2 regions of the Sneathiella sp. P13V-1 genome follow, and region 1 is predicted to be linked to the other one. Evidence: riboswitches for the same ligand, from Rfam matches in the RefSeq annotation. Region 1 holds a riboswitch; the other holds the start of a gene.
What was found. Region 1 has a riboswitch for cobalamin ahead of GUA87_RS03955 (energy-coupling factor ABC transporter permease). Riboswitches for the same ligand answer to the same signal wherever they lie in the genome.
Positions count from the first base shown of each region.

Region 2: it holds a riboswitch for cobalamin, as region 1 does, so the genes downstream of both, cobW (cobalamin biosynthesis protein CobW) here and GUA87_RS03955 (energy-coupling factor ABC transporter permease) in region 1, are expected to answer to the same signal.

Region 1 covers NZ_WYEU01000001.1:809,247-814,088, reverse strand. Annotated here, with positions in the region: gene GUA87_RS03970 (sigma-54 interaction domain-containing protein) at 1-117, opposite strand, end outside; gene GUA87_RS03965 (cold-shock protein) at 298-507, opposite strand; gene GUA87_RS03960 (bifunctional protein tyrosine phosphatase family protein/NAD(P)/FAD-dependent oxidoreductase) at 749-2,422, opposite strand; gene GUA87_RS03955 (energy-coupling factor ABC transporter permease) at 2,594-3,271, opposite strand; cobalamin riboswitch at 3,323-3,520, opposite strand; gene GUA87_RS03950 (UDP-glucuronic acid decarboxylase family protein) at 3,657-4,607, shown strand; gene GUA87_RS03945 (glycosyltransferase family A protein) at 4,599-4,842, opposite strand, start outside.
Region 2 covers NZ_WYEU01000003.1:349,611-354,452, forward strand. Annotated here, with positions in the region: gene GUA87_RS14820 (hypothetical protein) at 1-217, opposite strand, end outside; gene GUA87_RS14825 (ABC transporter ATP-binding protein) at 276-1,061, opposite strand; gene cobD (threonine-phosphate decarboxylase CobD) at 1,166-2,185, shown strand; gene GUA87_RS14835 (VOC family protein) at 2,182-2,598, opposite strand; cobalamin riboswitch at 2,693-2,881, shown strand; gene cobW (cobalamin biosynthesis protein CobW) at 3,006-4,040, shown strand; gene cobN (cobaltochelatase subunit CobN) at 4,044-4,842, shown strand, end outside.

The DNA.
Region 1 (4,842 bases):
GTCATTCATCCATACGATCTTTGCGGATGTATCAACGACAACAGCGCCTTCATAAAGATTATCGAAAAGTCGCGCGATAGAATTGGCAGCTAGCTGACGAACAGCTGCTTCATCCAATTGATTTTTGCCCCCTCGTAGCATGTCGCGCCTCGGTCTTATGCCCGTTAGAATTCCATTTCATTTAGGATGAAATTTAAAAAGCAAATTGTCGAGGGGAAAATTATCTGTTTTAAAACAACATTTTATGTTGATTTTGGGGAAATAGGTTACGCCCGGACAGTGCCGGGCGTAGATCCATTATTCGACAATTGCCAATTCTTCTGCAGATGACTTGCCGGTACGACCTGGAACCAGTTCGTAAGATACTTTTTGTCCGTCTTTCAAACTTGAAAGGCCCGCGCGTTCAACGGCGGAGATATGTACGAATGCATCCGCACCTCCATCGTCGGGTTCAATAAATCCGTATCCTTTAGTTGCATTGAACCATTTTACGGTACCTGTCGCCATCTTAAATCTCCTTCGATAGCTTTTAATATCAGGGCCCTGCCGATTATAGATTCGAAAGGACCCAGTTCTTCAACGAACATGCTTTCTGTTAGCCTTGTGTCTATCTGCAGACAGACGGGTCGGAATCTCAAATCGAATGTTTCGCTGCCAGAGTGTTTACTGGAAATCTGTCATGGTCAACTGATTTTAGCAGTAAGGTTACTCTGACAGCCTTATATGACAGGAATTTGACTTATATGTCTCAACCGGCGGAAACTTTTTCCGGTTTTACCATCCATTCTTTCCCTTTAAGCATACCCTTCCAGTAGACTGGAGGTAGAATCTGCTCTTTCAACAGCCAAGCAAGTCGGGAAGGGCGCGTGCCGTTGATGACCCATTTGGGGAAGCTCGGTAGCAGTTTTCCGCCATATCCAAACTCCGCAAGGACAATCTTGCCGCGCTCCACCGTGAGCGGGCAGGATCCATAACCGTCATAATGACCATAAGCACCCTGTCCTTGAATATCTGCAGCTACATTTGCGGCAACAACCGGGGCTTGCATGCGGGCTGCGGCGGCTGTCTTGGCGTTGGGGGCGTTCATCACGTCACCTAAGGACCAGATATTGTCGAAACTTTTGTGGCGCAGGGTGGACTGATCCACATCAACCCACCCTGCAGCATCCGCAAGGGGGGAGACGCGGATGAAATCTGGGGCTGTCTGCGGTGGGCAGACATGCATCATATCAAATTCGACCGTGACGGTTTCAGGGTCGGTGTCGGGTTTGTTCACCTGGAAGGTGGCTGTTTTCGAAATACCGTCAACGGCAATCAGATTGTTGAAGAAGTTGAGGTCCGCATTGTATTTCTCCACATATTCCATCAAAGCGGGAACATAGTCAGGCACACCGAATAACACACCGCCTGCGTTATGGAATTGAATATCAATATCCTTCAAGACACCCGTTCTGAACCAGTGATCAGCGGAGAGATACATGGCCTTTTGCGGCGCACCCGCACACTTAATCGGCATGGGTGGCTGGGTAAAGAGCGCCCGACCTTTGCGAAGACCGCGCACCAACTCCCATGTATAAGGGGCCAGGTCATAGCGGTAGTTGGAGGTTACCCCGTTTTTACCCAATGTCTCCACAAGGCCATCCACCTTGTGCCAGTCCAGTTTAAGGCCGGGGCAAACAATCAGGCGTTTGTATTTGACGACTCGGCAGCCGTCCAGAATGACGGCGTTGTCGGAAGGTTCGAACGCGGCCACAGCTGATTTCACCCAATGAACACCCTGCGGGATCAGGGAGCCCATGGTTTTTGCTGTATCTGCGGCGTTAAAAATACCACCGCCCACCATTGTCCAGCCGGGCTGGTAATAGTGGATATCAGCTGGATCAATGATGGCAACATTCAGGTCGGGAAGGCGGCTATGCAGGCTGGACGCCACAGAAATCCCTGCGGCACCCCCGCCCACGATCACCACATCATAGCTGGCATCGGCAAGATCCGTTGGAGTTTTTCCGCCATTGGCAATGCGGCGCACCACTCCAGCCATGTCATAGCCCGCGGCTTTTGTCTGCGTCAGAATATCTGAAAGCTCCATTTTCTCCGCTTGGGAGAGGGACCAGAGGGTGGCAGAGCGGGTGCCTGTACGACAATAAGCGAAGACAGGTTTTGGAAGTTCTTCAAACAGGGCGCCAAATTTCTCGGCATCTTCATCAGTTACCTTGCCGGAGGTGACAGGTTGGTATTTGATGGTAAGGCCCACTTCGTTAGCGGCGGCTTCGATTTCTTCAAATGTTGGTTGATCCGCCCCCTCGCCATCGGGTCTGTTACAAATAATGGAACGAAACCCCATTTCCTTTAATGCGGCGATATCATCTTTGGTGATTTGCGGGCTGACGGACAAGCTGTCCGAGATTTTCTTCGCTTCCATCATTTCCTCCTAAAGCGTGTCCGGCCTGATCTATTTTACTTATCTAAACTAGAATAGATCACAAGAATGTGAACTGTCGGTGATTAAGTCACATAAGGAAACTAGGAGAAAATAAACACAAAAAAAGCCCCGGAAAACCGGGGCTTCTTGAAACTGTTAGTCGCTATATATTTACGCGCCGTTATACAGACGATCGTGGAACAGCGGACTGTCTTTCAGCTGGTGGAATGTCTTGGCCATGGCCAGAACACCCAGATCAACAAGTGGTTCAAACAGGATGACGATCATGTAAGCCGCTCCGAAAGAACCAACGGAAGCAAGTGTTTCCGCGCCAAAGCCCTGGCCATAAAATGCCCAGAAAGCAACCCAGGCAACAATGCCACCCTGATAAGCTGTGGACAGAGCCAGTGCTTGCTTGTAGGTCACGTCTTTATAGGCTGTTTTTGCTGGAATGATGCGTTTTGCAATCGCCGCTACCGCCATCAATGGAACCAGCAATGTTGTGATGTTGACGAAATACATCGGCAGGTCATATGGCGCGAACAGAAGACCTTGTGTCAGAAGGCCGAGAGCCAGGCCAATTGCAGCAGGAGCCGCACCGAACATCAGGAACAATGTTGATCCCAAGATGAAGTGAACCTCAGAGATGCCGATCGGTTGACGTGGGAGGACTTCGAAGAAGCTGAAGACAAGGACAGTGGCGATCACACTGCGCACGAGCAGGGAGATCAGACCTTCTGTCTTAATCGCGGTCCAGCTGTTTTTGAGAACGACGCCAAAGGCTGCTGCGGCAGTTGCAAAGCTAAGCCCCATTTTCGCGCCTTGAACAATTCCTGGTTCAATATGCATTTTTATAACTCCTGTTTTGCACCCACCGTGCAATTTCTGGCGGCTATGCCGCGTGTTTTCTCTTTGCTCTTCAGGTGTCCTGACTCACGCTTCAAAACCAACCTTCGCCTTCCCGGTTTCCCAGTGGCAATTTGAAGGGGCTCCACGTTCACAGTTGCGGGGGCAGTCCCGGATCAGAGTGTCCCTCCTACCGTGTTCCCTGATGTAAATTCTTATTCTAGAGCAAAAAAATAGTATCAGAATAAGGTCCCTTGTAAATAAAGGAATTGTGCAATTGCAATAATAATCAGTACTTAAGGCAGATTTTGTGCGTAAATAAATTGAGGCTTTGTTAATTTACACTACTGTATAAGGCCAATTCCATTGATCAATTTCGGGGGCGAAAATGGAACAGAAAAAGGTGCTGGTAACAGGTGGTGCGGGGTTTTTGGGATCACATCTGTGTCAGCGGCTGGTGGATCAGGGGCATGATGTTCTTTGCGTCGATAACTTCTTTACCGGCTCAAAAAACAATGTTCTTTCGTTGCTGGGTAAACCTAATTTCGAACTCATGCGTCACGATGTCACCTTCCCGCTTTATGTGGAGGTCGACCAGATCTACAACTTGGCCTGTCCGGCTTCCCCTGTACATTACCAGTTTGACCCGGTGCAGACGACGAAGACCAGCGTACATGGCGCGATCAATGTTCTGGGGCTTGCCAAGCGCGTGAAGGCCCGTATTCTGCAAGCGTCTACCAGTGAGGTTTACGGCGATCCTGAAATTCACCCTCAGCCGGAAACCTACAGGGGACGGGTCAACACATTTGGGCCGCGCGCCTGTTATGATGAGGGGAAACGCTGTGCGGAAACCCTTTTCCATGATTATGAGCAGCAGCATGACCTGTCCATTCGGGTGATGCGCATTTTCAATACTTACGGGCCTCACATGCACCCAAATGATGGACGTGTGGTGTCCAATTTTATCGTGCAGGCGCTCAAAAATGAGCCGATCACGCTCTATGGGGATGGGTCTCAAACCCGATCCTTCTGTTATGTGGATGATCTGATCGACGGCATGATGGCCATGATGGCGCTGGAAGAAGATAAGACAGGGCCCGTAAATGTGGGTAACCCGGATGAGTACAGTATTCGGGAACTGGCAGAGAAGATCGTCGCTCTCACTGGATCCAAGTCAGAGATTACCTATCGGCCTTTACCGCAAGATGATCCAACCCAGCGCTGCCCGGATATTACAAAAGCAAAGAAATTGTTGAACTGGCAACCGTCAACCAAACTGGAAGAGGGTCTTGCCAAAACCATTTCCTATTTTGATCAGCTGTTGAAGATATCAGGCTGATTGTGCGGCTTTTGCTTTCTCGGCGCGGATATGTTTCCAAAGAACGCTGTTCGGGCGGAGAAAATAAAAGGTCGTTGCCCGGCCCGTCGGGCGGTGGCTTCTATTGCGGATGAGCGAATCTGAAAAGCGGCGATCCGCCCCGGCCATGCCCTCCTTGGAGAAATATTCCTTCGACCAGGTGTGCAGAAGCGGGGCGCAAGACAGTTTATCCACCATAATGGTGTTGGGGTCGGCA
Region 2 (4,842 bases), on a different contig from region 1:
TTACATTCATCAGCTTGAGTTTTGTTTCCACGCTTTGGAAACAATGCCTCCAATAATCTTCCTCTATCTCCTCAAGGGAGTGTTCGTAAGCGAAATTAGCGCCACTTAGGACATGGAGCTTTCTGTCCCATAAGGTCACAACACCTCCATGCCAACCAGATATCTGCCGCGGCTCAAGCAAATCTGCCAAATCATTATGTGAGGTGTAAAAATCCAACCTAACCTCCCTTAAGTGATGGAGGTCAGTAGACGCTTACATACATATGTTCGTGAGGTTAAAAGGCCAGGGACGAGACGGGCATCTTAATCGGACCGTCCTTCTTCTTGTGCCAGAACTGATAAACATATGGATTATCAGTGTCTTCAATTTCATCAGAACTGCCTTGCCACATGGCATGACCTTCATGAAGCATAACAATCTGGTCTGAAATCCGGGACGCGGTTACCAAATTGCTGGTTACGACGATGGCCGTACTGCCCATTTCACGCACATTTTTAACTATCAGATCATTGATGACGTTGCTCATGATCGGATCAAGGCCCGCGGTTGGTTCATCCAAGAACAAAATGGGCGGGTTCCCAGCCAAAGCCCGTGCTATACCCACACGTTTCTGCATGCCGCCAGAAAGCTCCGACGGATAAAGATCAACGGCATCAGCAGAAAGTCCAACGGACCTTAGTTTGTCTTTTGCCTGCTCACGGACATCTTTGCGGGTCGCCCCAGGCTGTTGAAGAAGTCGAAAGCCGATATTTTCCCATACCGGTAACCCATCAAACAAACCGGAGCGTTGAAACAGGATACCAAACTGTTTCAAAAACTCGTCATAGTCCTGACCGCGCAGAGTATCTGTGCGTTTTCCATCAATTTCGATTGTGCCGCTGTCAGGACGCTCCAACCCAACAATGCTTTTTAAGGCAAGGCTTTTCCCAGAACCTGAAGGTCCAATAAGGGTGAGGATCTGCCCTGCCCCTACGGACAGGCTTAGATCATTTAGCGCGTGATTGGCGCCAAAATGTTTGTTTAGCCCTTTGATTGTGATTTTTTCAGGCTGTGCAGACACGAATATTCCTTCCCCTATTTACCTCTTCAAATTACAGAAACTGGCAATGATTTCAATCTGCTTTATAACTAAGTCGAATAGAATTAATTTCGGGTTCGGTATTCATGGGTATTTCGTCAAACAGCTATAATCGGCCTGTCTTTCATGGCGGTGACATCGATGCCGCGAGGTGTGCGTATGGCGGCAATGCTTCTGATTGGCTGGATTTAAGTACAGGCATCAATCCAAACGCCTACTCTGTCCCTGAGATATCCACCCAGTTTTGGACATCTCTCCCTGGAACAGAACAGGAAGAAAAGCTGCTTTCCTCGGCAAGATCTTACTTTGGCCTTCCAGAAAGTTATTCAATTACCGCCGCCCCCGGCACCCAAAGCATCTTGCAAATCCTGCCCCTTATCGCGGGCGGCCCTCAAAAGGTTGCCATTCAATCTCCGACCTATGCCGAGCATTCCAATTGCTGGAAATTAGGCGGTCATGAAGTTTACGGTTCTGCAAAGGCACCTGCTGAGCCAGCCGATATTGCCGTGCTTGTGAACCCGAACAATCCTACAGGCACCTTATTTAATTCTGATGAAATCAATTTATGGCGAACAAACTGGTTGAAACCAGATGGCCTTCTGATCATTGACGAAGCCTTTATGGATGTGACACCGGATAAAAGTGCGGCGGCCTCCAACGACCCCGAGAACACACTTATCTTAAAATCATTCGGGAAATTCTTTGGGCTCGCAGGGGTTCGCCTTGGATTTGTTTGCGGAGATCCAACATGGGTCTCGAAAATAAGATCCTCTCTTGGCCCATGGGCGGTAAGCGGGGTTGCCGCAGAGGTTGGTTCTGTCGCCTATGCAGATACTCATTGGCATTGCTCCACTCGGACACAAATCGCAAACATGTCTGAAAAAGTGGCGGTGCTTCTATCGCAGTCCGGCGGTAAGGTTATGGGAAATGCGGGGCTGTTTTTGTTAGCCGAATTTGACGAAGCCAATGCGATATTTGAACATTTGTGCCAAAATCATATTTTGACACGCCCCTTCGAATATAACTCCAAATGGCTGCGGTTTGGGCTTCCCAAAGACGAAGAAGCCCTGAACCGTTTATCTAAAGCGCTTAAGTCTCTAAGTTAGCCGGCATCGAACAAGCTATCCATATCTTTGAAAGTCTTGAACTCCATCGCATTACCTGCGGGGTCTTTGATAAAGAAAATCCCCTGCTCGCCTGGCTGACCTTCAAAACGGATGCGCGGTTCAATGATAAATTCAACACCCGCCGCTTTAACACGCTCCAGCAGAGATTCCCATTCTGACCACTCCAATACGGCACCGAAATGGCGAACCGGCACCTGATCCCCGTCCACACCATTTGTTTGCGCGCCTGTACATTCTTCAGGTTTCACATGAGCAGAAATCTGATGACCAAAGAAATCAAAATCAATCCATTTCTCAGCTTCACGCCCGACCTTGCAGCCTAGAACATCAACAAAAAACTGGCGTGTATCTTCTATATCCAGAACAGGGAACGCAAGGTGAAACGGGGGCATTAATTTTCTCCAGACAAGTCTTCTAACCAGCCGGGACGGTAATCTCTTTTGTGCCTCCTGTCACTTATTGAATTGACACCAACCCGTTATCCCCTTAGCGTCCGGCAACGATGGTTCCTGAAGTTTTTTGGGATTAAAAAGGGAACGCGGTGCGATTAAGATCAATTCCGCGGCTGTCCCCGCAACTGTAGGCGATTAGCCGAACAACAAACCACTGCTACGGCGGGAAGGTGTTCGGTGTCATTCGTAAGCCAGGAGACCTGCCATCAAATGAGGTTCTAAAACATGACGGAGGATCATGACGTGCCGAGAATGAGTTTTATTCGGCCTCTTACATCGCTGATTACCTGCGCCCGTTCTGGTTTGCCAGCGCGCCATATCCCCATGTCTTCATTTCAGGAAAAACCATGACCGCATACGAGAAAATTCCAGCAACTGTTGTAACCGGCTTTTTGGGTGCTGGTAAGACCAGCCTCATCCGCAATCTAATTGAGAACGCAAATGGCAAACGCCTTGCGTTGATTATCAATGAATTTGGTGATCTAGGGGTCGACGGTGAAGTCTTGAAAGGCTGCGGTAATGAAAATTGCAGTGAAGAAGACATTGTCGAGCTCGCCAATGGATGTATCTGCTGTACGGTTGCAGATGACTTCCTGCCAACCATTCAGGCGCTGCTGGATCGTGAAGAACGTCCTGATCATATTATAGTTGAAACATCCGGCCTTGCCCTGCCAAAACCTTTGGTTCGTGCCTTTGGATGGCCAGAGGTGCGTACTCAGGTGACAGTGGATGGTGTTGTCACTGTAATCGACAGCCCTGCCTATCGTGACGGGTTGTTTGCCTCTAACCCGGATGCCGTACAAGCGCAGCGCGAAGCAGATGAAAATCTGGATCATGATAGTCCATTAGAGGAACTGTTCGAAGACCAGCTCAATTGCGCAGATATGATCTTGCTGAACAAAGCAGATATGCTGGAAGATGCTGATCTTGTAAAAGCAGAAACAGAACTTCGGGATCGTGTACGCCCATCGGTGAAATTGGTTCGCACTTCCCATGGGAACATCAGCGCCGCGGTTCTTTTGGGAATGGGGGCCGCCGCAGAAGATGATCTGGAAGGGCGCAAATCCCACCATGATGATCATGACGATCACGAACATGATGATTTCGACAGCTTTGTTGTGGCCCTTGATAACCCTGACGATCCGGAAACACTGGTTGCTCGTTTGAAATCCGCCATCGAAAATCATGGCATCCTTCGGGCAAAAGGTTTCATTGCCGTGAATGGTAAGGATATGCGCCTTGTGGTTCAGGCCGTTGGAAATCGCATTCAGCATTATTTTGATCGCGAATGGAATGACAGTGACGAACGTGTCAGCCGTCTTGTCATAATTGGCGAGCATGGCCTTGATGAAGGTGCTATTACTTCCGCGCTAAAGGGTTAATTCATGCATCTGTTGGCAGCGACACCTGGCGGCATTTCAGACGGATCAGAAGCCGTAGATCTGGGGCAAACCCCCGGTGACATTGTTGTTCTTTCCGCCGCGGATACGGAACTTTCTTCCCTCGCCCTCGTGAACGAGGAGCGAGAAGAGAACGCGCCTTCCTTACGCCTTGCCAACAATATGCAACTTTCCCACAACCTCAGCGTCGATATTTATGTTGAGGAGATTATCTCTGAAGCCAAGTTGGTCGTTGTTCGCCTATTGGGTGGTGTGAGCTATTGGTCTTATGGTGTGGAACAAATTACCGAATGTTGTCGCCGCAACAACATTCCGTTGGCGCTTTTGCCTGGTGATGACAAGGAAGACCCAGAGCTTTTGGGGCTCAATACACTGCCTGCAGATCAAGTACACCGGTTATGGCAGTATCTGGTTCAAGGCGGCGCCATCAACTATCGCGCTTTTCTGGAATATTGCGATTTTATTCTGGATGGTCAATCGGATTGGCAAGAGCCGTATCTACTGCCTAAGGCGGGTTTATACTGTCCAAATACAGATCATCCTGACCTCAATATCCTTCGTAATAAATGGATCGAAGGACAACCGGTTGTCGCCATTACTTTCTATCGCGCCTTATTTCAGGCAAATAATCTGGCACCCGTTGATGCACTGATTGAGGCGTTAAAGGATCAAGGCATGAATGCCCTGCCTTTATTCATTTCATCCCTGAAAGATCCGGTGTCATCAGAGATTATCGAAACCGTATTTGAAGACACAAATCCAAGCGTGATCCTAAACGCCACAG